3 regions of the Streptomyces sp. NPDC050549 genome follow, and region 3 is predicted to be linked to each of the others. Evidence: riboswitches for the same ligand, from Rfam matches in the RefSeq annotation. Region 3 holds a riboswitch; each other region holds the start of a gene.

The links. Region 3 has a riboswitch for cyclic di-AMP ahead of AB0I51_RS45670 (M23 family metallopeptidase). Riboswitches for the same ligand answer to the same signal wherever they lie in the genome.
Positions count from the first base shown of each region.
Region 1: it holds a riboswitch for cyclic di-AMP, as region 3 does, so the genes downstream of both, AB0I51_RS42905 (NlpC/P60 family protein) here and AB0I51_RS45670 (M23 family metallopeptidase) in region 3, are expected to answer to the same signal.
Region 2: it holds a riboswitch for cyclic di-AMP, as region 3 does, so the genes downstream of both, AB0I51_RS14025 (transglycosylase family protein) here and AB0I51_RS45670 (M23 family metallopeptidase) in region 3, are expected to answer to the same signal.

Region 1 covers NZ_JBFAJD010000051.1:46,220-56,021, forward strand. The annotation lists gene AB0I51_RS42880 (sugar ABC transporter permease) at 1-547, opposite strand, end outside; gene AB0I51_RS42885 (LacI family DNA-binding transcriptional regulator) at 818-1,840, shown strand; gene gndA (NADP-dependent phosphogluconate dehydrogenase) at 1,895-3,364, opposite strand; gene AB0I51_RS42895 (endonuclease/exonuclease/phosphatase family protein) at 3,542-4,402, shown strand; gene AB0I51_RS42900 (hypothetical protein) at 4,409-4,873, opposite strand; gene AB0I51_RS42905 (NlpC/P60 family protein) at 5,080-6,816, opposite strand; cyclic di-AMP (ydaO/yuaA leader) riboswitch at 6,825-6,998, opposite strand; gene AB0I51_RS42910 (DUF1996 domain-containing protein) at 7,333-9,414, shown strand; gene AB0I51_RS42915 (glyceraldehyde-3-phosphate dehydrogenase) at 9,498-9,802, opposite strand, start outside.
Region 2 covers NZ_JBFAJD010000008.1:190-9,991, forward strand. The annotation lists gene AB0I51_RS14000 (SurA N-terminal domain-containing protein) at 51-698, shown strand; gene AB0I51_RS14005 (nucleoside triphosphate pyrophosphohydrolase) at 787-1,791, shown strand; gene AB0I51_RS14010 (hypothetical protein) at 1,857-4,229, shown strand; gene AB0I51_RS14015 (cytochrome P450) at 4,226-5,584, shown strand; gene AB0I51_RS14020 (transglycosylase family protein) at 5,775-6,779, shown strand; cyclic di-AMP (ydaO/yuaA leader) riboswitch at 6,973-7,146, shown strand; gene AB0I51_RS14025 (transglycosylase family protein) at 7,156-7,845, shown strand; gene eno (phosphopyruvate hydratase) at 8,171-9,457, shown strand; gene AB0I51_RS14035 (septum formation initiator family protein) at 9,568-9,802, shown strand, end outside.
Region 3 covers NZ_JBFAJD010000067.1:3,879-13,680, reverse strand. The annotation lists gene AB0I51_RS45685 (GNAT family N-acetyltransferase) at 1-400, opposite strand, end outside; gene AB0I51_RS45680 (HPr family phosphocarrier protein) at 589-870, shown strand; gene AB0I51_RS45675 (GntR family transcriptional regulator) at 1,032-1,727, opposite strand; gene AB0I51_RS45670 (M23 family metallopeptidase) at 1,915-2,670, opposite strand; cyclic di-AMP (ydaO/yuaA leader) riboswitch at 2,684-2,847, opposite strand; gene AB0I51_RS45665 (pitrilysin family protein) at 3,048-4,436, opposite strand; gene AB0I51_RS45660 (pitrilysin family protein) at 4,433-5,797, opposite strand; gene AB0I51_RS45655 (DNA topoisomerase IV subunit A) at 6,131-8,587, shown strand; gene AB0I51_RS45650 (GTP-binding protein) at 8,604-9,743, opposite strand.

The DNA.
Region 1 (9,802 bases), on a different contig from region 3:
ACTCCCAGGTCACGATGTTGCCGATCGACGCCAGCACCAAGTGTGTGGAGAGCGGGTCGGGCAGCGTGACGCCGAAGGCGCTGTTGATGTCGCCCACCAGACCGAACTGGGTGCCGTACATGAAGCCCCACATCAGGGTGGCGACAACGGCGGGCACGGCGTACGGCAGGAAGATCGTGATCCGGAAGAAGTCCCGGCCGAAGAGCCGGCCGCTGTCCAGGGCGAGGGCCACGAACAGGGCGATGCCGAGCATGATCGGCACCTGGACCACCAGGAACAGCGAGACCCGCTCCAGCGAGGACCAGAACTGGTCGTCCTGGAATGCCTGCGTGTAGTTGTCCAGGCCGACGAAGTGGTTTCCGCCGATGAGCTGGTTGCGGTACAGGCTGAGATAGACCGAGTAGACGATCGGAGCCAGGAAGACGAAGGCGAAGACCACCGCGAAGGGGCCGATGAAACCCCACCCTGTCCAGGAACGGCGGTCCCGTTTGCCCGTTGGCCGGACCGGGGGCCGTGTCGTGGCCGCAGGGGGCTGAAGCGTCGTCATGTAGTTCCTCGCTCGTCCATCTCGGAACCGGCGTCACACGCCGTCGCGATGGTTGCGTAAACACCCAGGTCCGAGTGGGTCCCGGCCTGTTATGTTTACGTAAACATCTGATGGCGGCATGTCTACACTGCCCCAATGTCGGTGGTCAAGGGCCGTTTGGTGAAACGTGCCCCAGGCAATCGGATCGATAGGGGAAGGAGACGGGTGGACACAGCGCACGGTGCCTCGGCCGACACCGAGGAGCCCCGTAGACGCGGCGGGAAACGGGTGATGCGGCGCGCCCCGAGCGCGTCCATGGCCGATGTCGCACGCCTGGCCGGAGTCTCCTCGCAGACCGTCTCCCGGGTGTCCAACGGTTACGCGGGTGTGAACGAGGAGACCCGCCGGCAGGTCCTCGCCGCTATGAAGGAACTGGGCTACCGGCCCAACAGTGCCGCCCGCGCGCTCAAGCGGGGTGAGTTCCGCACCATCGGCGTGATCACGTTCAACCTCTCCACCACGGGCAACATGCGCACCCTGGAGGCGATCGCCACCTCCGCCGCGCACGAGGGCTACGCCGTCACGCTGCTCCCGGTCGCCGTCCCCACCCAGGACGAGGTGCGCGGCGCCTTCTCCCGGCTGGGCGAACTCGCCGTCGACGCCGTCATCGCGATCATGGAGGTCCACCTCCTCGACGCGGCGACCATCTCGCTGCCGCCCCACGTCCAGGTGGTCGTGGCCGACTCCGACGCGGGCGACCGCTACAGCGTGGTCGACACCGACCAGAACGGCGGGGCGCGCGCCGCCGTACGCCATCTCCTCGACCTCGGCCATCGCACCGTCTGGCACCTCGCCGGACCCGAGGAGTCCTTCGCCGCCCAGCGCCGCGCCGACGCCTGGCGCGCCGAACTCACCGACGCCGGACGGCCCGTACCCCCCGTCGTCCGCGGCGACTGGTCCGCCGAGTCCGGCTACCGCGTGGGCCTGGAACTCGCCCAACAGGCCGACTGCACGGCCGTGTTCGCGGCCAACGACCAGATGGCCCTGGGCCTGCTGCGGGCCCTGCACGAGCGCGGCCGGCGCATCCCCGAGGACGTCAGCGTGATCGGCTTCGACGACATCCCCGAGGCCGGCTCCTTCCTGCCGCCCCTGACCACCGTCCACCAGGACTTCGCCGAGGTCGGCCGCCTGTGCGTACAGGGCGTTCTGCGCCGGATGCGGGACCGGGGCGACCAGCACGGCACCACCCTGGTGCCGACCGAGCTCGTGGTGCGCGCGAGTACGGCGGCGCCCGCCCTCGCCGTGGACGAGTAGCGGGCGCGAGACTTTCCGGCCCGCCTCAACGGGCGGGCCGGGCACCGGAGTTGGTCAGGCGGTCGTCTCCGGGCGGCCGGGCCGGGACCAGTGGGTGTGGAAGGTGCCGGAGCGGTCGGTACGCCCGTAGGTGTGGGCGCCGAAGAAGTCGCGCTGGCCCTGGAGCAGGGCGGCCGGCAGCCGCTCGGCGCGCAGCGTGTCGTAGTGAGACAGCGCGGCGGAGAACGCCGGGACGGGGATACCGCGCCGGGCTGCGGAGGCGACGACCTCGCGCCAGGGGACCTGCGCGTCGCCGATCTCCCGCGCGAAGGTCTCCTCGCCCAGCAGGCTGACCAGACCGGGGTCGGCCGTGTAGGCGGCGCGGATCCGGTCGAGGAAGGAGGCGCGGATAATGCAGCCGCCGCGCCAGATCCCGGCGACCGCGGCGAGGTCGATCGACCAGCCGTACTCGGTGGCCGCGTCCTGGATCATCTTCCAGCCCTGGTCGTAGGCGATGACCTTGGAGGCGTACAGCGCCTGTTCCACCTGGGCGGTGAAGCGGTCGGCCTCGGTGCGGCTGAGCGGGGGAGTGGTGCCGCCGGGCAGTCCGCGGTAGGCCGCGCGCAGGTCCGCCTGGCTGGAGGAGGCGCGGGCGAAGGTGGCCTGGGCGATCGCGGTGACCGGCGAACCCAGTTCCAGCGCGGTCTGCACGGTCCAGCGCCCGGTGCCCTTCTGGCCCGCCGCGTCCTTGACGATGTCGACGAACGCCCCGCCGGTCTCCGCGTCCGTGTGGGCGAGGACCTCGGCGGTGATCTCGATCAGGTAGGAGCCGAGCCGTCCCTCGTTCCAGCGGCGGAAGATGTCCGCGATCTCGGCGGGAGAGTAACCCCCGACCTGGCGCAGCAGGTCGTAGGCCTCGGCGATCAGCTGCATGTCGGCGTACTCGATGCCGTTGTGCACCATCTTCACGAAGTGCCCGGCGCCGTCCGTGCCGATGTGCGTGGAGCAGGGCTCCCCGTCGACCTTCGCGCTGACGGACTCGAACATCGGGCCGAGCACGGCGTACGACTCCGCCGAGCCGCCGGGCATGATCGACGGCCCGTTGAGCGCGCCCTCCTCGCCGCCGGAGACCCCGGCGCCGACGAAGTGGAGGCCCTGTTCGCGCAGGGCGGCCTCGCGGCGGCGGGTGTCGGCGAAGTGTGCGTTGCCGCCGTCGATGATCATGTCGCCGGGCTCCATCAGCGCGGCGAACTCGTCGATCACGGCGTCGGTGGCCGGTCCGGCCTGCACCATGATCATCAGGCGGCGGGGGCGTTCGAGGGCGGCCACGAACTCCTGTGCCGTCTCGGCCGGGACGAAGGCACCCTCGTCGCCGTACTCCTTCATCAACTCGTGGGTCCGGTGCGGCGACCGGTTGTGGACGGCGACCGTGTAGCCGTTGCGGGCGAAGTTGCGGGCCAGATTGCGGCCCATCACCCCCAGGCCGGTGACGCCGATCTGCGCGGTGGCGTCGGCGGCTGGGCTGTTCGGTGCGGATGCGTTCATGGGGTGCCTGTTCTCCGAGTCGGTGACGTGGCGGGTCGGCGCGGGGCGCCCATGACCGCTGGTACGTGTGTGATTGCGGATTGACTCGAAATTCCGCGTGATTGGGAGCGATCTTGTGGACAGCCGCACGGCGTGTTCCGCCGGATGCGAAGATCGCTTCCCTGGGAGGGAGCGGCCATGGGTGACATACGGGTGACGTGTGCGACGTTCAACGTGCTGCACGGTCAGCTGATCCGGCCGGACGGCCACCCGGCCGCCGCCCGCCCCGGCGAGGCCTCGGCACCCCTCGCCGAAGCCGTCGCGTCCCTGGACGTCGACGTGCTGGCCCTCCAGGAGGTCGACCGCTTCCAGGAACGCTCCGGCCGCGTCGACCAGGCGGCGGTCGCCGCCGCCGCGATGGGTGCCCTCGATTGGCGCTACGCGACCGCGCTGCACAGCCGTTTCGTGCCGGGCCGGGGCTGGGTCAACGATCCGGCCGACCCCGCGCCGCGCGTCCACGGAACCGAGGCACCGGAGCCCGAAGTCCCGTCACAGGGCGTCGCGTTGCTGTCCCGGCTGCCGGTCCGCGAGTGGCGGGCCCTACGGCTCTCTCCGGGCCCGCTGGCCGTGCCGCTGAAGGTTGCCGGGCGGACCGCTCCAGTGCTGGCCCGCGATCAGCCCAGGGCCGCCCTGGCCGCCGTACTGGAAGGACCGCGCGGCCCGTTCACCGCGGTGGCCGTCCATCTCTCGTTCGTACCGGGCTGGAACATCGGCCAGCTGCTCACCGTCCGCCGCTGGATCGCCGATCTGCCCCAACCCCAGCTGTTGCTGGGCGACTTCAACCTGATCGGCGCGCTGCCCCGGGTCGCCCTCAACGCGACCGCGCGGCACAGCTGGCGGGGTCCGCGCCGCTGGGCGACCTACCCCTCGCACCGCCCGCGCGTCCAGCTCGACCACATCCTGGCGACGGGGCTCGACGCGGACGCGGTGGGGACGGCGCGCACTCCGCGGACGGCGATCTCGGACCACCGGCCGCTGGTGGTGGAGCTGTCGTTCTGAGCCGGTTCAGTTCCACAGGGGATAGGTCACGACGTGCGCGAACCTGTCCGGCCTCCCGGCGGTGTACGTGAGGCTGATCCGGCCGTACTGCCGTACCCCCGGATGCCGCTTCCACGTCTGCGCGTTGTCGAGCCGTACGACCACCGGATACGAGTGGAACTTGCCGGCCGCGCAATAGGGTTTGCAGTCGTTCACCCAGTTGACGCCCGTCGCCGTCGCGGAGTTGGCGTCCCAGTTGGTCCAACGCAGCGACGCCAGTCGGCTGTTGCCGTCGCCGCAGGCAAGCATGAAATTGGCGGGGCGCACCTCGGCACGCCAGAGGCAGTCGACCAGCACGGGGACCGCGGGCTGCCGCTGGGCGACCGGTTGCGCGCGCACCGTCGCCGGGGCCGCGGACGAGGTGCCCACGGCAGGTGCGAGCAGGGCAGCGGCACAGACCGTGACGAGTCCGACCATGGTGTGTTTGTACATGTCCGCTCCCGGCCGCCTGTTCGTACTGTCGCTCCGCACCCGCACCGGCGGTGGGCCCGCCCGGCGGGACACGGTCGTCGTCCGTCGTCTCGTTCGACGCTACGACCGTGTCCTGGGTTCCACCACTCGTACAGACCAACGACGCGGCCCGCCGGGAGTAGCGGGGCGTACGCGAGCGGGGCCGGGAATCCCCGGACCCGGGCGGTTCAGGCGGGCCGTACGGCGCCCCGAATGGCAGCCGAACCGGCGTAGAAGATCGACTCCTCGCGTATCGGCGTGCCCGGGCTCGGCGCGTGGATCATCAGGCCGTTGCCGGTGTAGAGGCCGACGTGGTCGATGCTGTCGTAGAAGAAGATCAGATCGCCGGCGCGGATGTCGGTGAGGGGGACGAGGGCGCCGGCGCCCGACTGTTCCTGGGCGGTGCGCGGGAGCATTACGCCCGCCGCCTTCCAGGCGGCCTGGGTGAGGCTGGAGCAGTCGTACGCGTCCGGTCCCGCCGCGCCCCACAGGCAGGGCCTGCCGATCTGTGCGCGGGCGAAGGCGAGCGCGGTGGCGGTTTTGCTTTGGGCGCCGGCGTCCGGTGCGGTGGGGGTGACGGCGGCGGGCGTCGAGCTCATGGCCGGGGCCGGGGGGAGTGTGACTTCCGGGGCCATGGCTGGAGGGGCGGGGGGTGCGAGTGTGGGGGCGACGGACGGGGCCGCAGCGAAGGAGACCTCGGGGGCGGGGGCGGTCGGCTGCCATTCCTGCTGCGGCGGGCGCCAGGAAGGTTCCGGTGCGGGCTGCCAGGCGGGCTGGGCCGAGGGCTGCTGGGGGATCAGAGGTATCTGCCCGGTGGACCAAGCGGGTTGCTCGGTAACTGCGGGCATCTGGCCTGTGGACCACGTCTCTTGCTCGGTCACCGCGGGCATCTGCCCTGTGGACCAGACCTGTTGCTCGGTCACTACGGGGAATTGGCCGGTGGACCACGGCGGTTGCTGGGTCACTGCGGGCATCTGCCCTGTGGACCACGTCTCTTGCTCGGTCACCATGGGCATCTGTCCGGTGGACCAGGTGGTCTCCGGGGCGGACCAGGTCGTCTCCGGGAGCGGCCAGGTGGCGCCCGTCGGCGCGGTCTCGGTGCGCGGTGCGCCGATGGCCGGGAGCAGGTCCAGGCTCGCGGTGAGCGGGTCGAAGGCCGGTACCGGGGCGGTCGCGAACTGCTGTGGTGCCACGACGCGCGCGGGCGGCACCTCGACGGCCGGGGCGGGCGGTACCGGCGGCAGGTCGAGGACGGTCGCCGGAGGCGTCTGCGACATCTGGGCCTGAGCCATCTGCGCGATCTGGGCGATCTGGGACATCTGCGCCTGAGGTGCCTGCGTCTGCGACATCTGCGGCATCACAGGAGACTGCTGCATCTGCTGCATCTGCTGCATCTGCTGCATCTGCTGCATCTGCTGTGCGGCGGGAGGCAGCGCGGCGATGGGTGCCGCGGTCAACTCCGATGCGGAGGCCATGAGTTGCAGGGCAGTGGGCTCTGGTGCGGCGGTGGTCCCCGCGGTCAGTTCGGCCATGGCGCGGCCGGGCTGCGCTTCGACTGCGCCGCCGGTGCTCTGGGGCTCGGGACGTCGTTCGGAGCGCTCGGGGCGGGACTCGGCCGGGCGGGCCGGGGTCCTGCCGGGCGGCAGGATCGCCGGCACGGTCGGGCCCAGTTGAGTGCGCGCGCGGTCGAACAGCTGCCGGGTGACGGCTTCGACAGCGGGATCGGAAGGCCGCGACGCGCCGGGGCGGGGGTTGACACGCTTGCGCGGCCCCCCGGACATCGCACGTGTGGCGTTGTAGTTTCCAGTGGCCGTCTCGGCCCTGTCGTAAAGGGAGTTGATCCGCCGCTGGACTTCGTCGCGGCTGGGTCGGTCGTCCACGGTGGGGCCACTGCCTCCGGTGCGCGTGCGTCGTTCTGCCGGCATGGCAGACGTGCTCCTTCCGCTTTGCGCCTACCGGGTTAGCTGTCGGGTTCGGGCGTCGATCACGGAAGGTTTGCCCTACGGTCCTTGCCCTGAAGGGCAGTTGGACCGATTCACCCCAAGTTCGGTTGGGTCCCCGGCTCCGGCTGCCGCGAGCGGCACGCCGGACTCGGCGCAAGCCGTGCGGCCCGGCGCCGATCGCCGGAGTAGGTCGTACGGCCTGAACGTCAACTTAGCCAACGTGTGTGCCTCGTGTGAAGGTTGAAGCGCGATATGTCCGATACGTATTTGTGACCTTTACCTCGCCCTGGTGTGTCGAGGGGTCAGGAGCCCGCCGGGGCGGGTGATCCATAAGAGGTCGCTATGAATTTCCGGGACGGTTGAACACACCGGGACCGGGCTCCGTATTGGGACGGGGGATTTCCATGCCGGGACGAGCCGGGCCGACCGATACGTGTAGGAGCAACTTCCTTGGCACGCAACACGCGCAGACGCCCCACAGGCGCACGACGCGCGACGATGGCAGCAGTCGCCCTGATGCTGGGCGGCGGAGGACTGGTGGCGGCGAACGTCTACGCGTCGGCGTCCGAAGGCGGTTGGGGCGGTGACTCCGCCCAGCAAGGGTCTCCGGACGCGGCATCGCGAGGCGCGACGATCGACTGCCCGGACATCGGCACCCAGTTGACGACGGTGCCCGACGAGGCGAAGGCCGACGTCGACAAGGAACTCGCGAATCTGGACCAGCAGATAACCGAGGCCTACCAGAAACTCCGGGACTCGACGGAGTCCATACGCCAGGACGCATCCTTCGCCGACAACGAGATCATGAATCCGCTGAAGGAGAAGCGCGCGGCGACCATCGGACGGATCGACGACGCCATCGCACGCGTCGGGGACCGCCCGGAAGGACTCGACGCGCTCGCCGGCTGCACCCTGATCGCGCCCACGAACGAGACCGGCGACCAGGGCGGCAACGGCGACGACCAGAGCGCCAGTGCCAGTGCCAGTGCCAGCGCTTCCGGCCAGGGCGGTCAGGGCCAGCAGCAGACCACCAACGGGCCGGTCGCCTCGGACTACGCGGACATCACCTCCGTACAGCCGAACGTGAACGCTCCGCAGGAGCAGGCGGGTGCCTCGGGCGGCACGTTCGTCACCGCCTGCGGGGTGAACGCGAACGGCCTGTTCAACTCCGACAACGTGATCGTCGCGCCCGGTGTCACCAATGGCGCCCACCACTTCCACGACTACATCGGCAACCAGTCCAACAACGCCTTCGCGAGCGACCAGGATCTGGCGAACGCCGACACGAGCTGCGAGAACCCGGGCGACAAGTCCACCTACTACTGGCCTGTGCTGCGCCTCCAGAACGGCAAGCAGGAGCGCGACGCGGACAAGCCCGGCGGCGGCACCGAGGGCAACTCGGGTGAGATCGTCACGGCCAAGCAGGTCACGCTGACCTTCGAGGGCAACCCGCAGAGCAAGGTCGTCGCGATGCCGCGCCTGCTGCGTATCATCACCGGCGACGCGAAGGCCTTCGTCAACGGCCCGGCCAACGCCAACGCCTCCTGGAGCTGCACCGGGTTCGAGGACCGGCAGCTCAAGGACAAGTACCCGCTGTGCCCGGCGGGCAGCGACGTCGTGCGCACCTTCAAGTTCCAGAGCTGCTGGGACGGCCGCAACATCGACAGCGCCAACCATCGCACCCACGTGGCCTTCGAGGCCGCCGACGGCGCCTGCCCGGACGGTTTCAAGGCCATCCCGCAGCTGGTGCAGCGGATCGTCTACGCCGTCGACGCGCCGAGCCTCCAGGACGGCGGCAGGACGTCCCCGCTGTTCGCGGTGGACTCCTTCCCCGAGCAGCAGCACAAGCCCGTCACCGACCACGGCGACTTCATCAACGTCTTCTCCGAGGGCCTGATGAACGACATGGTCACCTGCATCAACAGCGGTGAGAAGTGCGGCGCCGGCACGGACAACGACCCCGGATCGGGCGGCGGTTCGGGCTCCGGCGGCGGTACCGGCGGGGACAACGGCTCGGGTACGGCCGGTGGCTCGGGTTCGGGCGGCGGCTCCGGTTCGAACGGCGGTTCGGGTCAGCCGCAGGAGTCTCCTACGGCCACTGAATCCGCTACGGCGACGCCCACCGAGACCGCGTCCGACGCGCCCGCCGGAAACGGTGGCAACAACGGGAGCGGCGGAAACAGCGGCGACAACGCGGGCAACGGCGGCAACGGAGGGACCGGCGACCAGCCCACCGCCGAGCCCGAGACCAGCGCCCCGGACACCCAGACCACCGACCCCGGAGACTTGACGACCGCCGTGTCGGTCCCCAAGGTCGACACGAAGACCGAAGGGTCCAAGTCGACCGAGACTCAGGGGAGTTCCGACAACAACGCCGGCGGTCAGGTCGGCAGTCCCGTGGCGACACCCCCCGCCTCGTCCTCGGGCGGCGAGAGCTACGCCGCCGTCGGCCCGAACCAGCCGCAGGCAGAGGGCGGCCTGGCGGAGACCGGAGCGAACCTGTGGCCGGCGGTGGCAGGAGCGCTGCTGCTCGTCGCCGGATTCGTCGTGCTGTACCGGGGTAAGCGCAGCACTCGCTGACACCTCGCTCGGCTGTGACGACAACGGCCCGGCCGCCCTCACCGGGGTGGCCGGGCCGTCGTACGTTCAGCGTGTTCCGGTGGTCAGACGGCGGGTGCCGGGTACGTCGGGTACTCGACCCCGGAGACGTGCTGGACGACCCGGACGACCTGGCAGGAGTAGCCGAACTCGTTGTCGTACCAGAGGTAGAGGATGGCGTTGTCGCCGTCGACCTTGGTGGCGCCCGCGTCGATGATCGAGGCGTGGCGGGATCCCATGAAGTCGCTCGACACCGCGTCGGGGGCGGTGGTGAAGTCGATCTGCCGTTTCAGCGGGGACGTCAGCGAGATGTTGCGGAGGTGGTCCAGGACCTCGGCGCGGGTGGTCCCGCGGCCGAGCCGCAGGCTGA
Region 2 (9,802 bases), on a different contig from region 3:
ATCACCGCAAGACTTTGTGCACCGTCGCACAATCTCCTCGGGAGGCTCCCTTGCACCGCCGCCGTCGCACCGCGCTCGTCCTCACCGCCGTGATCGCCGCCGCGGCCCCCGCCCTGACCGCCTGCGGAAGCGAGGCGCATCCCGGCGCGGCTGCCGTCGTCGGCGGGCAGCGCATCACCGTCGCGCAGTTGCAGAGCCGGGTCGACGAGGTGCGCGTGGCACAGCGGGCGGCCGTCCAGGACCAGGCACAGTACGTGCGGGCCATCGCCACCACCGGCGGCCTCACCCGCGAGACGCTCTACGGCATGGTCTTCGGCCAGGTCGTGCACCGCGCCGCCCAGGACGCCGACGTCACCGTCACCCGCAAGGACATCCAGGACATGCGGGCCGCCCTCGCCCAGCAGGCGGGCGGCTCCAAGGCCCTGGAGGCGACCTGGCTCGCGCAGTACGGCGTCCCGCCGCAGCGTCTCGACGAGAACCTCCGCCTCCAGGTCGAGGGCCGCAAACTCGCCGCGAAGCTCGGCACCGACACCAGCCGGCCCGCCTTCTGGAAGGCCCTCTCGACGGCCTCCAAGGAACTCCACGTAGACCTCAACCCGCGCTACGGCACCTGGGACGTGGAGAAGAGCAGCCGGGTCGACGCCAAGACACCGTGGGTGCGCGAGGTGACGGCGGCGCAGACGCAGGAGTCGGCGTAACGGTACGGCGGACACGGCATCTGCGGGGCTGCCCACTGGCCTGTGGACAACTCGTGGGGCTGTCGGTGACGTGGGTTACGTTCGGTGTGTGAACGAAACCAGCCCCGGTCCCGAGAGCACCCCCGCTCCTGGCCGCATCGTCCTGCTCACCACCAGCCACCGTGTCGCCCCCGGCCTGCTGTCCTGGCCCGCCTGGGAGGCGCTGCGCGCCGCCGACCGCGTGCTGTGCGCGGACGCTGCGCATCCGCAGCTGCCGTATCTGAGCGAGGCCGGCATAACGGTCGTCGAGGCGTCCCCGACCGCCGAGGAACTGGTCGCCGCCTGCGCGGGCGGCCACACCGTCGTCATCGTGGCCACGGGCGAGGGCGAACCGGCGCTGACGGACGGCCTGGCCCGCCTCGCCGGCTCCGGCCGTGTCCAGATGCCCGAGCTGGAACTCCTCCCCGCCTCCTACGACCTCCCGGGCGCCCGCCTCCTCGACCTCGTCCAGGTCATGGACCGCATCCGCGTCGAGTGCCCGTGGTCCTCCCAGCAGACCCACAAGGGCCTGGCGAAGTACGGCATCGAGGAGGCGTACGAACTCGTCGAGGCGATCGAGGAGGGCGACCGCGACGAACTGCGCGAGGAACTGGGCGACGTCCTCCTCCAGGTCGTCTTCCACGCCCGCATCGCCGAGGAGGACCCCGACACCCCCTTCTCGATCGACGACGTGGCCGGCGGCATCGTCACCAAGCTGATCCACCGCCACCCGCACGTCTTCGGCGACGAGACCGCGTCGACTCCCGAGGAGGTCAAGGCACATTGGCTGCGCACGAAGGCGGAGGAGAAGCGCCGTACCTCTATTACTGAGGGCATCCCGATGGGCCAGCCCGGTCTGGCGCTCGCGGCGAAGCTGGCATCGCGCGTGCGTACGGCGGGACTTGAGGTGCGGTTGCCTCTGCCGGAGGGGGGCGACGGCATCGGTTACGAGTTGCTCGCGTTGGCGGTGCGTGCGGAGGCGGAGGGTGTGGATCCGGAGGCTGCGTTGCGGGCGGCGGGGCGGGCTTATCGGGATGCGATCAGGGGGGTTGAGGAGAGCGGCGGCGGGGCGTGATGTAGCGGGTTGGGCGGGGGAGGGGGCTTGGGCTCAGTACCGTTGGCTCAGGGACGGTTTCGGGTGTGGGGGAGCGCGTGGACGACGGGGAGTTGGAGCGGCTGGCCGATGAGGCGGTCGACGTGTTGGTGTGGGGTCTGGGATCGCCCGACTGGACGGACTGGGTGGCGGTCCGGGCCGAATTCGTCGTCTGGCTCGGACGGCGTGGGCTGGATGCGTATGCGCAGGACCTCGGCACCGTCAACGGGGGGAGGGGAACGGCCCCCAGTATGGGGCAGATGGCGCTGTGGCGTCGTCAACTGCTTGAGGGATTCCGGCGGTCGTCCAACCCCATGGCGACCGACGAACTCCGCTCCCTCATCGGTCGGTTCGGCCCGAACGCGCTGCGCCCACCCAAGGACGGAGCGCTACTCGACAAAGGCCAACCGACGAGCCCGCCTCCACTTCCTGAGCCCACCGACCGAGACCACATCGACTTCCGCAGTGCCACCTTCAACGGACAGGTCATCGGCGTCCAGCACGTGCGCAACGCGTACACCGGCCCGCCCCCGGACGACGCCCAACACGTTCCACTGGACTGGCCGTTGGCGAAAGACATCGAGCCGCGCACACACGGGGTCCGGCCGACCCGCCGAGTGAAGGGGCTGCCCGCGCTGCCGCCGTATGTGCGCAGGGACCAGGACGGGACGGTCGACTCGGCGTTGGAACAGGCGAGTTCGGAGGGCGGGTTGGTGGTCGTCCTCGGGCCCGCGTACGCGGGCAAGTCGCGCACCGCGCTGGCCGCGATGGCTCAAGTGCTCCCTGACCGCCCGGTGTTCGTGCCCACCCAGCACGAGGAACTGCGGAAGCTGCCCGCGCTGCTGCGGGGCCGGGCGGAGCGGTGTGTCGTCTGGCTCGACGACCTCGATGACCATCTGGGGCCTGGTGGTCTGGAGCCGCGGTTGTTGGCCCAACTGACCGACCTGGAGGCGGTCGTACTGGCGACGATGCGGGAGGAGGCGTACGAGAAGTATGTCGGGACGTCCGCGAAGGGGCGGTTGCTGAGCCTGGCGCAGCTTGTTGAACTTCCCCGTGCTTGGGGGACCGCCGACCTGGAGCGCGCGGTGGCTGAGGATGATCCCCGGCTCACCGAGGCGGCTCGCGAGTGCGGCACGGTGGGCGTCGCCACCTACCTCGCCGTCGGGCCTCGCCTCTGGAACGACTGGCAACTCGCCCCGAATCGCGAGCGGCACCCTCGCGGGTACGCACTGGTGCGCGCGGCCGTTGATCTGGCCCGGTGCGGGCTGAAGGGGCCTTTGTCGCAGGACCTATTGGTGACCGTGCATGAGGGGTACGGCACTGCGGGGCTGGACCGGGAGTCTTTGGACGACGCCTGGGAGTGGGCCGCGCGGAAACGGTACGGGGTGCTGCGCACGCTGAGATGCGGTGAAGGGGAGGAGGGACCGTTCGCGGACGTGCTGCCGTATTTCGTGCACACGGCGGAACAGGACGAGACGTTCCCGCCCGTCGCCGAATGGGTGTGGGGCTGCGCGCTGGAGGCGGCACGGGCGAACCCGGCGGCGTACGACGTCGAGCGCGTTGGCGCCGGGGCACGGGAGGCGTATCTGCGCCAGGCCGAGGCGGGGGACGCGTCGGCGATGCATGCCCTCGGCCTGCTTGAAGAGAGCCTTGGGGAGGGGGAGAAGGCCGAGTCCTGGCTCCGGCGGGCCGCGAAAGTGGGACGGGCCGAGGCTGCGGGGCACCTTGGGAGGCTGCTGGCGGAGCGCGGCGAGCCCAGGGAGGCGGAAGCCTTCCTGGAATCGGCCGCCGGCGCCGGGGACGGTGACGCGGCGACGCTGCTCGGCAAACTCTTGTTGGAGCGGGCGGAACGGTGGCTGAGGGCCGGAGCTGAGCAGGGCAACCCGGAGGCCGCGCACCGCTTGGGCGGTGTGCTGCTTGGAAAGGGGGAGGTCGAAGCCGCGGGTGATTACTGTGGCGCGGCGGCGAGCGTGGGATACACCGAGGTTGCTCTGAGCATGGCGTTGTGCCATCTCGTGGAGAATGAGCGCGAGGAAGCCGAAGCATGGCTGGGGCGCGCGGCGAGCGACGGCAACGAGTGGGTGGGTTACCTGCAACGACAGTTGGAGCGGGACCGGAGCCAGCCGTTGGAGAGCGCTGCGACGTATTTCGCGGACACTGACGACTGGCCTCTCGACATCGCCCACTACGGCGTCGTACTGGAAAAGCAAGGTCACCCCGACAAGGCCCGCGAACAGTACGAGAAGGCCCACGAATCCGGCGACTCCTACGGCGCCTACCGCCTGGCCACCCTCCTCGAAAAACAAGGCAGGCCCGACGAGGCGACGACCTGGTACCGCAAAGCCGCCGACATGGGCCACCCCGCCGCCCTGAAGGCCCTCGCGGAGCGCGCCCCCACCCCGGATACCGTCAAGGAGTGACAGACCAGCCAGCCCAGCCGCACCCCCACCTCTCCCACTCCTCCGCCCCCGAACTCTTCACCTGGGAGTTCGCCACCAACCCCTACCCCGCGTACGCCTGGCTCCGTGAGCACGCCCCCGTGCACAGGACACGCCTCCCCAGCGGAGTGGAGGCCTGGTTGGTCACGCGTTACGCCGACGCCAAGCTCGCCCTCGCGGACCCGCGGCTGTCCAAGAACCCCGCGCATCACGACGAACCGGCGCACGCCAAGGGCAAGACCGGTATCCCGGGCGAGCGCAAGGCGGAGTTGATGACGCATCTGCTCAACATCGACCCGCCGGACCACACCCGGCTCCGACGGCTGGTCAGCAAGGCGTTCACACCCCGCCGGGTGGCCGAATTCGCGCCCCGGGTGCAGGAGTTGACGGACGATCTCATCGACCGGTTCGCAGCGGACGGCTCCGCCGACCTCATCCACGACTTCGCCTTCCCGCTCCCCATCTACGCCATCTGCGACCTGCTCGGCGTCCCTCGCGAGGACCAGGACGACTTCCGGGACTGGGCGGGCATGATGATCCGGCACGGGGGCGGACCGAGGGGCGGAGTCGCGCGGTCCGTGAAGAAGATGCGCGGCTATCTCGCCGACCTCATCCACCGCAAGCGCGCGGCCCTTTCCGAGGCCCCTGCCCCGCACCCCGGCGGGACCTCCCCCGGCACCCCGGACCCAGCTCCCACCGAAGACCTGATCTCCGCCCTCATCCGCGCCTCCGACCAGGGCGAGCACCTCACCGAGAACGAGGCCGCGGCGATGGCCTTCATCCTGCTCTTCGCCGGCTTCGAGACGACCGTCAACCTCATCGGCAACGGCACCTACGCCCTCCTCACCCATCCCGAGCAGCGCGCCCGTCTGGAGAAGTCCCTCGCCGCGGGCGAACGCGGCCTCCTCGAAACCGGCGTCGAGGAACTCCTGCGCTACGACGGCCCGGTGGAGCTGGCGACCTGGCGCTTCGCCACTCGCCCCCTCACGCTCGGCGGGCAGGACATCGCGGCCGGCGACCCCGTACTCGTCGTACTGGCCGCCGCGGACCGCGATCCGGAACGGTTCGCCGATCCCGACGTGCTGGATCTCGGGCGGCGTGACAATCAACACCTCGGCTACGGCCACGGCGTCCACTACTGCCTCGGCGCCCCGCTCGCCCGTCTGGAGGGGCAGACCGCGCTCGCCACGCTCCTCACCCGCCTGCCCGACCTCCAACTCGCGGCGGATCCCGCCGACTTGCGCTGGCGCGGTGGCCTCATCATGCGCGGACTGCGCACCCTGCCCGTGGAGTTCACGCCACGAGCGGGCACACCAACCCCGCAGACACCCTCGTAAACCTGGACCGAACAGGCGATCCCGCCCCGTAAACCCGAAGATGACAGTTCCTCAACTCTGTGATCTTCACGTGATCTACGTGGCATTAACTTGTGACGGGTGATCGACTGCGGCTACGTTCGAATACCAGCGCGGCGCCCCGCAGCACCCGCCGCGTGCTCCCCCCAGTCGTCACGCGAAAGGCCTCCGCATGCTCTCCGGGAACGGTCGTCACCGTCGCCCCCGTCAGGCTCCGGCAATCCTCGTCGCGGCCGGCGTGACCGGCTCCGCCATCGCCATCCCCCTCCTCGGCGCCGCCGCCGCGAACGCCGCCGACGGCACCACCTGGGACAAGGTGGCCGAGTGCGAGACCGGCGGCTCCTGGAGCGAGAACAGCGGCAACGGCCACTACGGCGGGCTCCAGCTGACCCAGGACGACTGGAGCAAGTACGGCGGCGAGGACTACGCCCCGACCGCCGACCTCGCCAGCCGTTCCCAGCAGATAGCCGTCGCCGAGAAGATCCTCGACGCCAAGGGCACCTCCGAGTGGGTCACCTGCGCGTTGGTCGCCGGCCTCACGACGACCTCGGGCTCGGCGAACGTCGACACCGGCGTCGCGAGTGACTCGCCGTCGACCGGCGTGACGACCTCGTCCGGCTCGTCCAGCTCCTCGGGCTCCTCGGGCTCCTCCGATTCCTCCGACGACTCGTCGGGTGACTCCGGATCGTTCGGGCTGTCCGACTCCGGCAACACGGAACCCACTCCCTCCGATTCGCAGAGCCCGACCCCCTCCGCGACGGACAACCCCACCAAGTCCGACAAGTCCACCACTCCGTCGGCGGGTGACAGCTCGACCACCGCTTCCCCGAAACTCGACGAATCGGACAACTCGGAGCAGGCGGTGGGCAAGTGGAGCCTCGTCGACACCGGCGCGCTCGGTGACTCGGCCGATCAAGGAAGCGACCAGGGTGTCGAGCAGCAGACCACCGGCAAGCACCGCGGAGCGAGTGCCGACGAGAGTTCCGGGGAGAGTGCGGTGCCCCAGGCGTACACCGTCCGCGCCGGCGACTCCCTCGCGTCCATCGCCGACTCCCTTGGCTTCGACGGCGGATGGCGTGCGCTCTACGCCGAGAACAAAAAGGTGATAGGCGCCGATCCGGCCGCGATTGTCGCCGGTCAGACCTTGGACGTCAGTGCTGAAACGGGCGGAAAGTAGCAGCAAAACAGCGGGAGTTCACGTCACACTTCGCGCCGAATGTCCGCTTTGGTGAAAGTGTGGGATGAGTCTCAGAAGCCCTGATCGTCTTTGAAATTCCGCCGATTCCGTGTCTACGGTCAAGGCCGCTCGTCACCACGAGCCCCGGCTGCCGCACACGCCGAGTCCTGCCAGCGGCCTCCGGGAACATTCGTCGCGTCAAGCGCCGTAGGCAGGAGCGGGGGACCCAAGGTAAGTGCCGGGCCCGGGAGTTGAGAGACGACCGGAACCGGCTTGGGGTTAAGCCGCGCACCGAGAGGTGTGCGGCCGGGCAACTCACACGGCCCGAACCCGACAGCTCACCTCGTAGGCGTCGGTGAGGGGATTGGGATTTTCCATGCTGTTTTCCAGCAAGGGCAAGCACCGCCGTCCGTCCAAGGCCACCCGCGTCGCCACGCTCGCCGGCGTGACCGGCGTCGCCATCGCCGCCCCGCTCATGGCGGCCGGCAACGCCTCCGCCGCCACCGCCTCCGAGTGGGACACGGTCGCCAGCTGCGAGTCCGGCGGCAACTGGTCCATCAACACGGGCAACGGCTACTACGGCGGCCTGCAGTTCTCCGCCTCGACGTGGGCCGCGTACGGCGGCACCGCCTACGCCTCCACCGCGAACCAGGCCTCCAAGTCCCAGCAGATCGCCGTGGCGGAGAAGGTTCTCGCCTCCCAGGGCAAGGGTGCCTGGCCCGTCTGCGGCACCGGCCTGTCGGGCGCCACCTACTCCGGCGGCAGCTCCAGCTCGTCGAGCAGCTCGAACAGCTCCTCCAAGAGCACCACCGAGCGCTCCACGTCCAACACGACCGCCTCCCGCTCCGCCGAGCGCCCGGCCGCCAAGAAGACCGTCTCCACCCCGACCGGCAAGAAGGTCAAGAAGGGTGACGGCGAGTACAAGGTCGTCAAGGGCGACACTCTCAGCTCCATCGCCGAGAAGCACAAGGTCAAGGGCGGCTGGCAGCAGCTGTTCAAGCTGAACAAGAGCATCATCGACGACGCCGACTTCATCTACCCGGGTCAGCAGCTCCACCTTAAGTAGCCCTCAGCTGAACCACAGCGCCCTCACATCCGTGGACTCCATCATGGAGGCCTCGTGAGGGTCACCCCCGTCCCCCACGGGCTCCCCGCTCCGGTGCGTGTTCCCCCGTACGCACCGGGGCGGGGCTTTTTTGTGCGCCGCGCTTGTCCCCACTTCTGCAAGTCGCGCGCACTTTTACCGGACTCTTTGTTCCGTTCGGAAACAATTTACTCTCGGTTCTGTCCATCAGGCGGCCGACCGGATGGCCAATCGCCCGGAGCCGGTTAGGCTCGTCTCGCAGAGCCGCTGCGGTGTTGCCGTAGCCGCGTCAGACCCCAAGAAGGAGATGCTCGTGCCGTCCATCGACGTCGTCGTAGCCCGGGAAATCCTGGACTCCCGAGGCAACCCCACGGTCGAGGTCGAGGTCGGCCTCGACGACGGCAGCACGGGTCGTGCCGCCGTTCCGTCCGGCGCCTCCACGGGTGCCTTCGAAGCCATCGAGCTGCGTGACGGCGACCCCAACCGCTACGGCGGCAAGGGTGTCGAGAAGGCCGTCCTCGCCGTCATCGAGCAGATCGGCCCGGAGCTCGTCGGCTACGACGCCACCGAGCAGCGCCTGATCGACCAGGCGATGTTCGACCTGGACGCCACCGACAACAAGGGCTCGCTCGGCGCCAACGCCATCCTCGGCGTCTCCCTCGCCGTCGCGCACGCCGCCTCCGAGGCGTCCGACCTCCCTCTCTTCCGCTACCTGGGCGGCCCGAACGCGCACCTGCTGCCCGTTCCGATGATGAACATCCTGAACGGCGGCTCGCACGCCGACTCGAACGTGGACATCCAGGAGTTCATGATCGCCCCGATCGGTGCGGAGTCCTTCTCCGAGGCGCTGCGCTGGGGCGCCGAGGTCTACCACACCCTCAAGAAGGTGCTGAAGACCAAGGGCCTGTCCACCGGCCTCGGCGACGAGGGCGGCTTCGCCCCGAACCTGGAGTCCAACCGCGCCGCCCTCGACCTCATCCTCGAGGCCATCAAGCAGGCCGGTTACGTCCCCGGCGAGCAGATCGCGCTCGCACTCGACGTCGCCGCGTCCGAGTTCTACAAGGACGGCAAGTACGAGTTCGAGGGCAAGTCCCGCTCGGCCGCCGAGATGACCGAGTACTACGAGGAGCTCGTCTCCGCGTACCCGCTCGTCTCCATCGAGGACCCGCTGTACGAGGACGACTGGGCCGGCTGGAAGGTCATCACCGACCGCCTCGGCGACAAGGTCCAGATCGTCGGCGACGACCTCTTCGTCACCAACCCGGAGCGCCTCGCCCGCGGCATCGAGGAGGGCACCGCCAACGCCCTGCTCGTCAAGGTGAACCAGATCGGCTCGCTGACCGAGACCCTGGACGCCGTCGAGATGGCCCAGCGCAACGGCTTCAAGTGCATGATGTCCCACCGTTCCGGCGAGACCGAGGACGTCACCATCGCCGACCTCGCCGTCGCGGTGAACTGCGGTCAGATCAAGACCGGCGCCCCGGCCCGCTCGGACCGCGTCGCCAAGTACAACCAGCTGCTGCGCATCGAGGAGATCCTCGACGACGCCGCCGAGTACGCGGGCCGCAGCGCCTTCCCGCGCTTCAAGGGCTGACCCCAGGGTTCCACCGGGTCAGTCAATCCATAGCCAGTCGTACGTACGTCCCCGCACCCGGTCCCGTACCGTGTGCGGGGACGTACGCGCGTGTGAAGGGGAGGCGGGACATGGCCGTGAAGGACCGGGACCGGTTCTCCACCGCGACCAGGCTCAAGCTGCTCGGCGAGCAGACGGCGGCCCGTGTCTACCGCTCCCAGACCAAACGGCAGGCCCGCCGCTCCCGGCTCACCGGCCGGGCGGCCCTCCTCGCCCTGGTGCTCTGCTCGCTGATCGTGGCGCTGGCGTACCCGATAAGGCAGTACGTCTCCCAGCGCGCCGAGATCTCCGACCTCCAGCGGCAGC
Region 3 (9,802 bases):
GCTCCAGGAGGGCGGAGGCGACACCCCTGCCCTGGTGCGCGTCCTGCACGAGGAAGGCGACCTCGGCCTCGTCGGCGGGGGCGGACGCGGGACGCCCGTCGGCACTAATGCGGTCATAGCGTACGGTGGCGATGAACTCGCCGCCGACGGTGGCCGCGAGTCCCACCCGGTCCACAAAGTCGTGGTGCGTGAAGCGGTGGACATCCTTGGCGGACAGGCGAGGGTACGGCGCGAAGAAGCGGTAGTACTTCGACTCGTCGGAGACCTGCTCGTAGAAGCTGACCAGGCGATCGGCGTCGTCGACGGTGATGGGCCTGACGCGCGCGGTACCTCCGTCGCGCAGCACGACGTCGGCTTCCCAGTGGGCGGGGTACTCGTGCCGGTCCGACGAGGTCTGCATGGGCCCCAGCGTACGGCTCGCGTCCGACAACGGCGCGAGGCAGTCTGTGGGGAAAAGCAGCGAGGGGAAGTGGGACCGAGGCCGCGGTCCGACACCCTTCTCCGGACGGTCCACGGGGCCGCTCCGGGCTCGCTTCACGTGTGGGAAACTGGTCTAGACAACCCTGAGACTCTGAAGGGCAGCATCACATGGCTGAGCGCCGCGTCAACGTCGGCTGGGCGGAGGGCCTTCACGCCCGCCCCGCCTCCATCTTCGTCCGGGCCACCACGGCCGCAGGTATCCCCGTGACGATCGCCAAGGCCGACGGCAACCCCGTCAACGCGGCCTCCATGCTCGCGGTCCTGGGCCTGGGCGCCCAGGGCGGCGAGGAGATCGTCCTCGCCTCGGACGCCGAGGGCGCGGACGCGGCCCTCGACCGGCTGGCGAAGCTGGTCGCGGAGGGTCTCGAGGAACTTCCCGAGACCGTCTGAACAACCCGCAATTGATGGTTGCGGTGTTTTCGCCGCAAAACCGATGTGCCGCAACCTCGAAGGGCTCGTCCGAATTACCGGGCGAGCCCTTCGCAATTCCATTTGCGGGCAGCAGAAATAATCCCCCGCGAATTACGCTCTCTTTGTATACGGCGCCCGTGTTAATGCCGGAGACCCGACATGTTTACGGGAGGTTGCGAAGTCCTCACACGGTCCGTGCCGTTCGCGCCGCCGGGAAAGCGCAGCCGGTGCGCGGTGCCCGCGCGCTCGGTGTGCAGGGCGGTGATCGCCCGCGCGCGCTCGGCGTCGCCGCGCGCCACTGCGTCCACGATCGCCCCGTGCTCCGCCCAGGACTCCACGGGGTTGGCCGGCGCGTCCACCACGTACATCCAGGCGATCTTGTGCCGCAGCTGGGTCAGCATCGAGGTCAGGGCGGGGCTTCCGGAGGCCTGGGCCAGCGTCTCGTGGAACCAGCTGCCCAAGGAGCGCAGATCCTCGCTGTTGCCCCTCCTGGCGCGCTCCTGGCCCAGCCTGACGAGGCCGCGGAGCACCTTGAGGTGGGCCTCGGTGCGCCGCTGGGCGGCCCGCGAGGCGCCGAGCGGCTCCAGCAGCATCCGCATCTCCAGCAGGTCGGCGGCCTCCTGCTCGGTCGGTTCCGCGACGCACGCGCCCGCGTGCCGCCGGGTCACCACGAACCCCTCCGCCTCCAGCGTGCGCAGGGCCTCCCGCACGGGGACGCGCGAGACGCCGTACCGGCGCGCGAGGAGTTCCTCCGTGAGCCGGCCGCCGCGCTCGTAGACACCGGCGACGATGTCGTCCCGGATCGCCGTGCATACCGAGTGCGCCGGAATACGCATGTCCGACCTCCGCCTTAATCCCCGTGAAACGTCGACGATTGACGTGTGTTCCGTGACTCTATTGCAATCAGCGGGAATTTCCGATGGCGGACCGGAATCCATGGATATTTTTTGGACAGAAGGGGTCCGGAAACGCCGAAAGCCCCGGCCTGCGGGCCGGGGCTCCGGGAAGTGCGGTAGTACCTCGTCAGACGTTGACGCCGTGCTTGCGGAGGTAGGCGACGGGGTCGACGTCGGAGCCGTACTCGGCGGTCGTGCGGGCCTCGAAGTGGAGGTGCGGTCCGGTGACGTTGCCGGTGGCCCCGGAGAGACCGATCTGCTGGCCCGGGGTGACCTTCTGGCCGACGGAGACACCGATGGACGACAGGTGGCCGTACATGGTGTACATGCCGTCGGCCATCCTGATCACGACTTCGTTGCCGTACGAGCCGCCCCAGCCGGCCTCGACGACGGTTCCGGAGCCCACCGCGTGGACGCTGGTACCGGTCGAGGCGTGGAAGTCGATGCCCGTGTGGGCGCCGGAGGACCACAGGGAGCCGCCGGTCTTGTAACCGGTGGACACATAGGAGTTGGCGACCGGCGCGACGAAGGTGTTGAGCCTCTTGCGCTCGGCCTCGCGGGCGGCGCGCGCCTGGGCCTCACGGGCCGCCTCGGCCTGGGCGGCGGCCTTGGCGCGGGCGGTCTCCTCGGCGAGCGTCTCGGCGGCGGCCTGCCTCTGGGCGACGGCCTGGGCGTCGATCTTCTCGGCCACGGAGTCGCCGATGGCGACGACGGGCGTGAGGCCGGTCTGTTCGGGGGCGGGCTCCGCGGCGAACGCCGGGGCGGCGGCCAGGGTGCCTACGACGCCGGAGGTGGCGAGAGCCGCGACACTCGCGGCGCGAACGGTGGTGCGGTGGGTCCGGCTCGGGCGACGGTGCTTCCCGGTGGCGCGGGTGAACGCCATGAAGTGGCTGGTCCTTTCCTTCCTTCTCGCCTACCGGGTTAGCTGACGGGTTCGGAGCAGGAAGGTCTCCTACGGACTCCCCCGCCACGCGCGCGGGCGTCCGATTCACCCCAGGGACTCATGTGGGTCCCCGGCTCCCCTGGCTCGCGCCGTACGGGGACTCGGCGATGACTGTCCGGTGCCGCGAGTGCGGCGCGGTGCCTGACGGACAGCCGGACCGACGCTAAGGGGGGCCACTTTCAATCCCCAAACGGATCACGGGTTTTGTTGCGCATGCCACAGGGCAGACGGGCAACCTCTCCCCCAATTCGGACAATAGGGAGCCCTGGTGACGCTTCAGTCACCAGGGCTCCCCCACGCGCGTGCCGCTACTGCGTCTACTCCGCCGGAACGACGGTCACTTCGCCGATGCCGAGGGCCTCGACGGGCTCCTTGATCTGCTCCGCGTCGCCGACGAGGATCGTCACCAGACGGTCCACCGGGAAGGCGTTGACGACCGCCGCGGTGGCCTCCACGGTGCCGGTCGCGGCGAGCTGCTGGTACAGCGTCGCCTGGTAGTCGTCGGGCAGGTGCTGCTCGACCTGGTCGGCCAGCGTGCTCGCCACGGCGGCGGCGGTCTCGTACTTGAGCGGCGCCACCCCGACGAGGTTCTGCACGGCGATGTCCCGCTCGGCGTCGGTGAGTCCGCCCTCGGCGAGCTTGCGCAGCACCGTCCACAGGTCGTCCAGGGCCGGACCCGTGTTCGGGGTGTCCACGGAGCCGCTGATGGCGAGCATCGACGCGCCCGTGCCGTCCGGTGCCGAGCGCAGCACCTGGCCGAACGCCCGCACACCGTAGGTGTAGCCCTTCTCCTCGCGCAGGACGCGGTCCAGGCGGGAGGTGAGGGTGCCGCCGAGGCAGTACGTGCCGAGCACCTGGGCCGGCCACACGCGGTCGTGCCGGTCGGCTCCGACGCGGCCGATGAGCAGCTGCGTCTGGACGGCGCCGGGCCGGTGCACGATCACGACCCGCCCGGTGTCGTCGGCGGTCACCGGCGGCACGGGGCGCGGCTGGCCGGCGGGGCCGGTCCATGAGCCAAGGGTGTCGGCCAGCAGCGCGTCCAGGTCGATGCCGGTGAGGTCACCGACGACCACGACGGTGGCGGTCGCGGGGCGGACATGCCGGTCGTAGAAGGCGCGTACGGCCCCGGAGTCGATCTTCTGGACGGTCTCCTCGGTCCCCTGGCGCGGGCGCGACATGCGCGCGCTCGCCGGGAACAGCTCCTTGGCGAGCTCCTTGGCCGCGCGGCGGGACGGGTTGGCCGTCTCGTGCGGGATCTCGTCGAGGCGGTTGCGGACCAGCCGCTCGACCTCGCTGTCGGCGAAGGCGGGCGCCCTGAGGGCGTCCGACAGCAGGCCGAGACCCTTGGCCAGGCGCGAGGCCGGGACCTCCAGGCTCAGCCGGATGCCGGGGTGGTCGGCGTGCGCGTCGAGGGTGGCGCCGGAGCGCTCCAGCTCGGCGGCGAACTCCTCGGCGGAGTGCTTGTCGGTGCCCTCGGAGAAGGCACGTGCGGTGATCGTGGCGACACCGTCCAGACCGGCCGGTTCGGCCTCCAGGGGCGCGTCGAGGAGCACCTCGACGGCGACGACCTGCTGGCCGGGGCGGTGGCAGCGCAGCACGGTCAGGCCGTTGCCGAGCGTCGCGCGCTCGGGCGCCGGGAAGGCCCACGGCCTGGCCTCGCCCGCCTGGGGCTGCGGGTGGAATTCCATCGTGGCGAGCTCGGTCACTTGGCCGCCTCCTCGTTCTCGTCGCCGGCCTCGGCCGCTGCTGCTTCGTCGTCGGCATCCTCGTCCGCGATCGGCTCGTAGACGAGCACCGCGCGGTTGTCGGGCCGCAGGCGCGCCTTGGCGACCTCCTGGACCTCCTCCGCCGTCACGTCCAGGACGCGCTGTACGGCGGTCAGGGCGAGCTGCGGGTCACCGAACAGGACGGCGTACCGGCACAGTTCGTCCGCGCGGCCCGCGACCGTGCCCAGCCGGTCCAGCCACTCGCGCTCCAACTGGGCCTGGGCGCGCTCCATTTCCTCGGCCGTGGGGCCCTCCGCGGCGAACCGGGCGAGCTCCTCGTCGATGGCGGCCTCGATGACGGGCACCTCGACGTCCCCGGACGTCTTGACGTCCAGCCACCCCAGGGAGGGTGCTCCGGCCAGCCGCAGCAGACCGAAGCCGGCGGCGACGGCCGTACGGTCGCGTCGTACGAGGCGGTTGTAGAGGAGCGAGGACTCGCCGCCGCCGAGGATGGTGAGGGCGAGGTCGGCCGCGTCGGACGCGCGCGTGCCGTCCTCCGGGAGCCGGTAGGCGCACATCAGGGCGCGGGCCGGGACCTCCTCCTCGACGATCTCGCGCAGTTCGCCGCCCATCGTGTCGGGCAGTGAGCCGTCACGGGGTGTGGGCTTGCCGTCGTGCGCAGCGATGGACCCGAAGTACTTCTCGATCCAGGCGAGCGTCTGCTCGGGGTCGATGTCGCCGACCACGGACAGCACGGCGTTGTTGGGCGCGTAGTAGGTGCGGAAGAACGCGCGCGCGTCCTCCAGGGTGGCCGCGTCCAGGTCCGCCATCGAGCCGATGGGCGTGTGGTGGTAGGGGTGGCCCTCCGGGTAGGCGAGGGCGGTCAGCTTCTCGAAGGCCGTCCCGTAGGGCACGTTGTCGTAGCGCTGGCGGCGCTCGTTCTTGACGACGTCCCGCTGGTTCTCCATCGACTCGTCGTCCAGAGCGGCGAGCAGGGAGCCCATGCGGTCGGCCTCCAGCCAGAGGGCGAGCTCCAACTGGTGGGTGGGCATGGTCTCGAAGTAGTTGGTGCGTTCGAAACTGGTGGTGCCGTTGAGCGAACCGCCCGCGCCCTGCACCAGTTCGAAGTGGCCGTTGCCCTTCACCTGTCCGGAGCCCTGGAACATCAGGTGCTCGAAGAGGTGAGCCAGGCCGGTACGCCCCTTGACCTCGTGGCGGGAACCGACGTCGTACCAGAGGCACACCGCCGCGACCGGGGTCAGGTGGTCCTCGGAGAGCACCACGCGCAGACCGTTGGCCAAACGGTGTTCGGTCGCTGTCAGACCGCCGGACCCTGCCTCGGCGGTGGCCGTGTGACCCATGGGCATGTACGTCCCTTCGATCGCGGATTCTCTGGCTGGAACCGCAGAAATCCTGCTCGTCCCGCCACTGTATGCAAGCGTGCGGACCGTCGGCGAAGTTCCCGGCGGACGTACGCCGAGAGCGAGATCGCGTAGCCTGCGGGCAGTCGCACACGTGGACCCACGCGGCAGCCGTCGGTGACGGAGCCGAGCGGCCAACGCCGGGTCCTGGTCCGCGTTGTCAGTGCCGCGGTCCACAATGGTTCACGTCAAGACCCCGTTCACGCTTCAGCAAGAGTGAGCCGAAGGGGAGCGACCCCCAGGCGAGCGACCAGAAAAGAGGAGCCGGCAGCGATGGCCCGCCGCAGCACGAAGACCCCGCCGCCCGACGACTCGTTCGAGGAGCGGATCCTCGACATCGACGTCGTCGACGAGATGCAGGGCTCCTACCTTGAGTACGCCTACTCGGTCATCTACTCCCGGGCCCTGCCGGACGCCCGGGACGGCCTGAAGCCGGTCCACCGCCGGATCGTCTACCAGATGGACGAGATGGGCCTTCGCCCCGACCGCGGCTATGTGAAGTGCGCGCGTGTCGTCGGCGAGGTCATGGGCAAGCTGCACCCGCACGGCGACGCCTCGATCTACGACGCCCTGGTGCGCATGGCCCAGCCCTTCTCCATGCGCGTCCCCCTGGCCGACGGCCACGGCAACTTCGGCTCGCTGGGCAACGACGACCCGCCCGCCGCCATGCGGTACACCGAGTGCCGGCCGTCCGAGGCCGCGAACCTGATGACCGAGTCGATCGACGAGGACACGGTCGACTTCGCCCCGAACTACGACGGCCAGGAGCGGGAGCCGGTGGCCCTGCCCGCCGCCTTCCCGAACCTCCTGGTGAACGGCTCGTCGGGCATCGCCGTCGGCATGGCCACCAACATGCCGCCGCACAACCTGGGCGAAGTCATCGCGGCGGCCCGCCATCTGATCCGCTATCCGAACGCGGACCTCGACACCCTGATGCGCCACGTCCCCGGCCCCGACCTGCCGACGGGCGGCCGGATCGTCGGCCTGAGCGGCATCCGGGACGCGTACGAGACGGGCCGCGGCACGTTCAAGATCCGCGCCACCGTCGCCGTGGACAACGTGACGGCGCGCCGCAAGGGCCTCGTCGTCACCGAACTCCCCTTCTCCGTGGGCCCGGAGAAAGTGATCGCCAAGATCAAGGACCTGGTCGGTGCGAAGAAGCTGCAGGGCATCGCCGACGTCAAGGACCTCACCGACCGCGCGCACGGCCTGCGCCTGGTCATCGAGATCAAGAACGGCTTCGTCCCGGAAGCGGTCCTGGAGCAGCTCTACAAACTGACGCCGATGGAGGAGTCCTTCGGCATCAACAACGTGGCGCTGGTGGACGGCCAGCCCCTCACGCTGGGCCTCAAGGAACTCCTGGAGGTCTATCTCGACCACCGCTTCGACGTCGTACGGCGGCGCAGCGAGTTCCGCCGCACCAAGCGGCGCGACCGCCTGCACCTGGTGGAGGGCCTGCTCACGGCGCTCGTCGACATCGACGAGGTCATCCGGATCATCCGCTCCAGCGACAACTCCGCGCAGGCGAAGCAGAGTCTGATGGAGCGCTTCTCCCTGTCGGACATCCAGACGCAGTACATCCTGGACACGCCGCTGCGCCGGCTCACCCGGTTCGACCGGATCGAGCTGGAGTCGGAGATGGAGCGCCTCACCGCGGAGATCGCCGAGCTGAGCCGCATCCTGGAGTCGGACACCGAGCTGCGCAAGCTGGTCTCGACCGAACTGGCCGCGGTGGCCAAGAAGTTCGGCACCGACCGGCGTACGGTCCTGCTGGAGTCGGCGGGCGCCCCCGACGCCACGGTGCCGCTCCAGGTGGCCGACGACCCGTGCCGTGTGCTGCTCTCCTCGACGGGTCTGCTGGCCCGCACGGCGAACGGCGAGCCCTTCCCGGAGGACGCCGAGGCCCGGCGCGTCAAGCACGACGTGATCGTCTCGGCGGTCCCGGCCACGGCCCGCGGCGAGCTGGGCGCGGTCACCTCGGCCGGCCGCCTGCTGCGCATCAACGTCGTCGACCTGCCCCAGCTCCCGGAGACGGCGTCCGCGCCGAACCTCTCCGGTGGCGCGCCGGTCTCGGAGTTCGTCTCCCTGGACGAGGGCGAGACGGTCGTCTGCCTGACCACCCTCGACGAGTCCTCCCCCGGCCTGGCCATCGGCACGGAGCAGGGCGTTGTCAAGCGCGTGGTCCCCGACTACCCCACGAACAAGGAGGAGTTGGAGGTCATCACGCTCAAGGACGGCGACCGGATCGTCGGCGCGATCGAATTGCGCACCGGCGAGGAGGACCTCGTCTTCATCACGGACGACGCCCAACTCCTGCGCTACCAGGCCTCCCAGGTGCGCCCGCAAGGCCGCCCGGCCGGCGGTATGGCGGGCATCAAGCTCACGGACGGCGCGAAGGTCATCTCGTTCGCGGCGGTCGACCCGGCCGTGGACGCGGTCGTCTTCACGGTCGCGGGCTCGCGCGGCACGCTGGACGACTCCGTCCAGACGACGGCCAAGCTGACCCCGTTCGACCAGTACCCCCGCAAGGGCCGTGCGACCGGCGGCGTCCGCTGCCAGCGCTTCCTGAAGGGCGAGGACTGCCTGTCCCTGGCCTGGGCGGGCGCCGTACCGGCCAGGGCCGCACAGCGGGACGGCACCCCGGCCGAACTCCCGGAGATGGACCCGCGCCGCGACGGCTCGGGCGTGTCCCTGCCGAAGACGGTGTCGGTGGTGGCGGGGCCGGTGTAGCCGGCGCCCTCGGGCCCTAGGGTTCCGAGTAGGGATCAAACTCCACCTCGGATTCCGGTTCCTGATCCTCCGGTTCTTGTACGTAACGCAGGACGCCCCACATGCCGTGCTCGTCGGCGTGTGGGGCGTCGCCGTCCTGGCACGCCTCCAACTCCTTGCCGAGCGCGGCCAGTTCGAGACCGGTGCCGATCAGCACGAGCTGCGTGAGCCGGGCGTCTCCGCTCGCCCAGGGCTCGGGATAGAACCGCAGGAACCGTCCTACGGCGTGCACGGCGTACCGGTTGCGGGGATCGTGGGCGCCGAAGTCGACGTACCCCTTGATCCGGTAGAGCCCCTCGGGCCTGCTGTCCAGGAACCCCATCAGCCCGCGCGGATCCATGGGCACGTCGGAGGCGAAGGAGAGGCTGTCGTAGGCGGTGTGCAGATGGCCCGCATGGTCGTGCTCGTCGCCGGTGTGCTCGTGCAGGTCGTCGAAGGTCAACTGCCCGACGCGCTCCTCGCTGGGCCTGCAGTCGAAGAGGAACTCCGGGTCGATACGGCCGTAGGTGGCGGGCACCACGGCGGCCCGGTCGGTGAGGGAGCTGACAAGTCCGAGGACGCGCGGGGCATCGGCTGCCGCCCGGTCGAGCTTGTTGACGACGACCAGGTCGGCGAGGGAGAGATGCCGGTCGATCTCGGGATGCTTCGCGCGGGTGTCGTCGAACTCGGCGGCGTCGACGACCTCGACGAGTCCGCCGTAGACGATCCCCGGGTGTTCGCTGGCGAGCAACATGCGCACCAGTTCCTCCGGTTCGGCGAGTCCGCTGGCCTCGATGACGATGACGTCGATACGGGTGGAGGGGTGGGCGAGCCGCTCCAGATAGACGTCGAGTTCACTGACGTCGACGGCGCAGCACAGACACCCGTTGCCGAGCGAGACGGTCGAGTCGCCGAGGGCCCCGGCCACGGCCAGCGCGTCGATCTCGATCGCCCCGAAGTCGTTGACGATGGCGCCGATACGGCTGCCTCCGCTGCGGTGCAGGAGGTGGTTGAGCAGGGTCGTCTTGCCGGAGCCGAGGAATCCGGCGAGGACGACGACGGGGATCTGCGGGGGGCTTGGAACCGGTGTCCCGCTTTCGCTCGGGCTCGGGTGTGCGCTCGGGTTCTGCGGGCTCAACGTGCGACCTCTTTCACGCCGACGCGTGCACCGGATCGCGGTCGGGTGCACGTACGGAG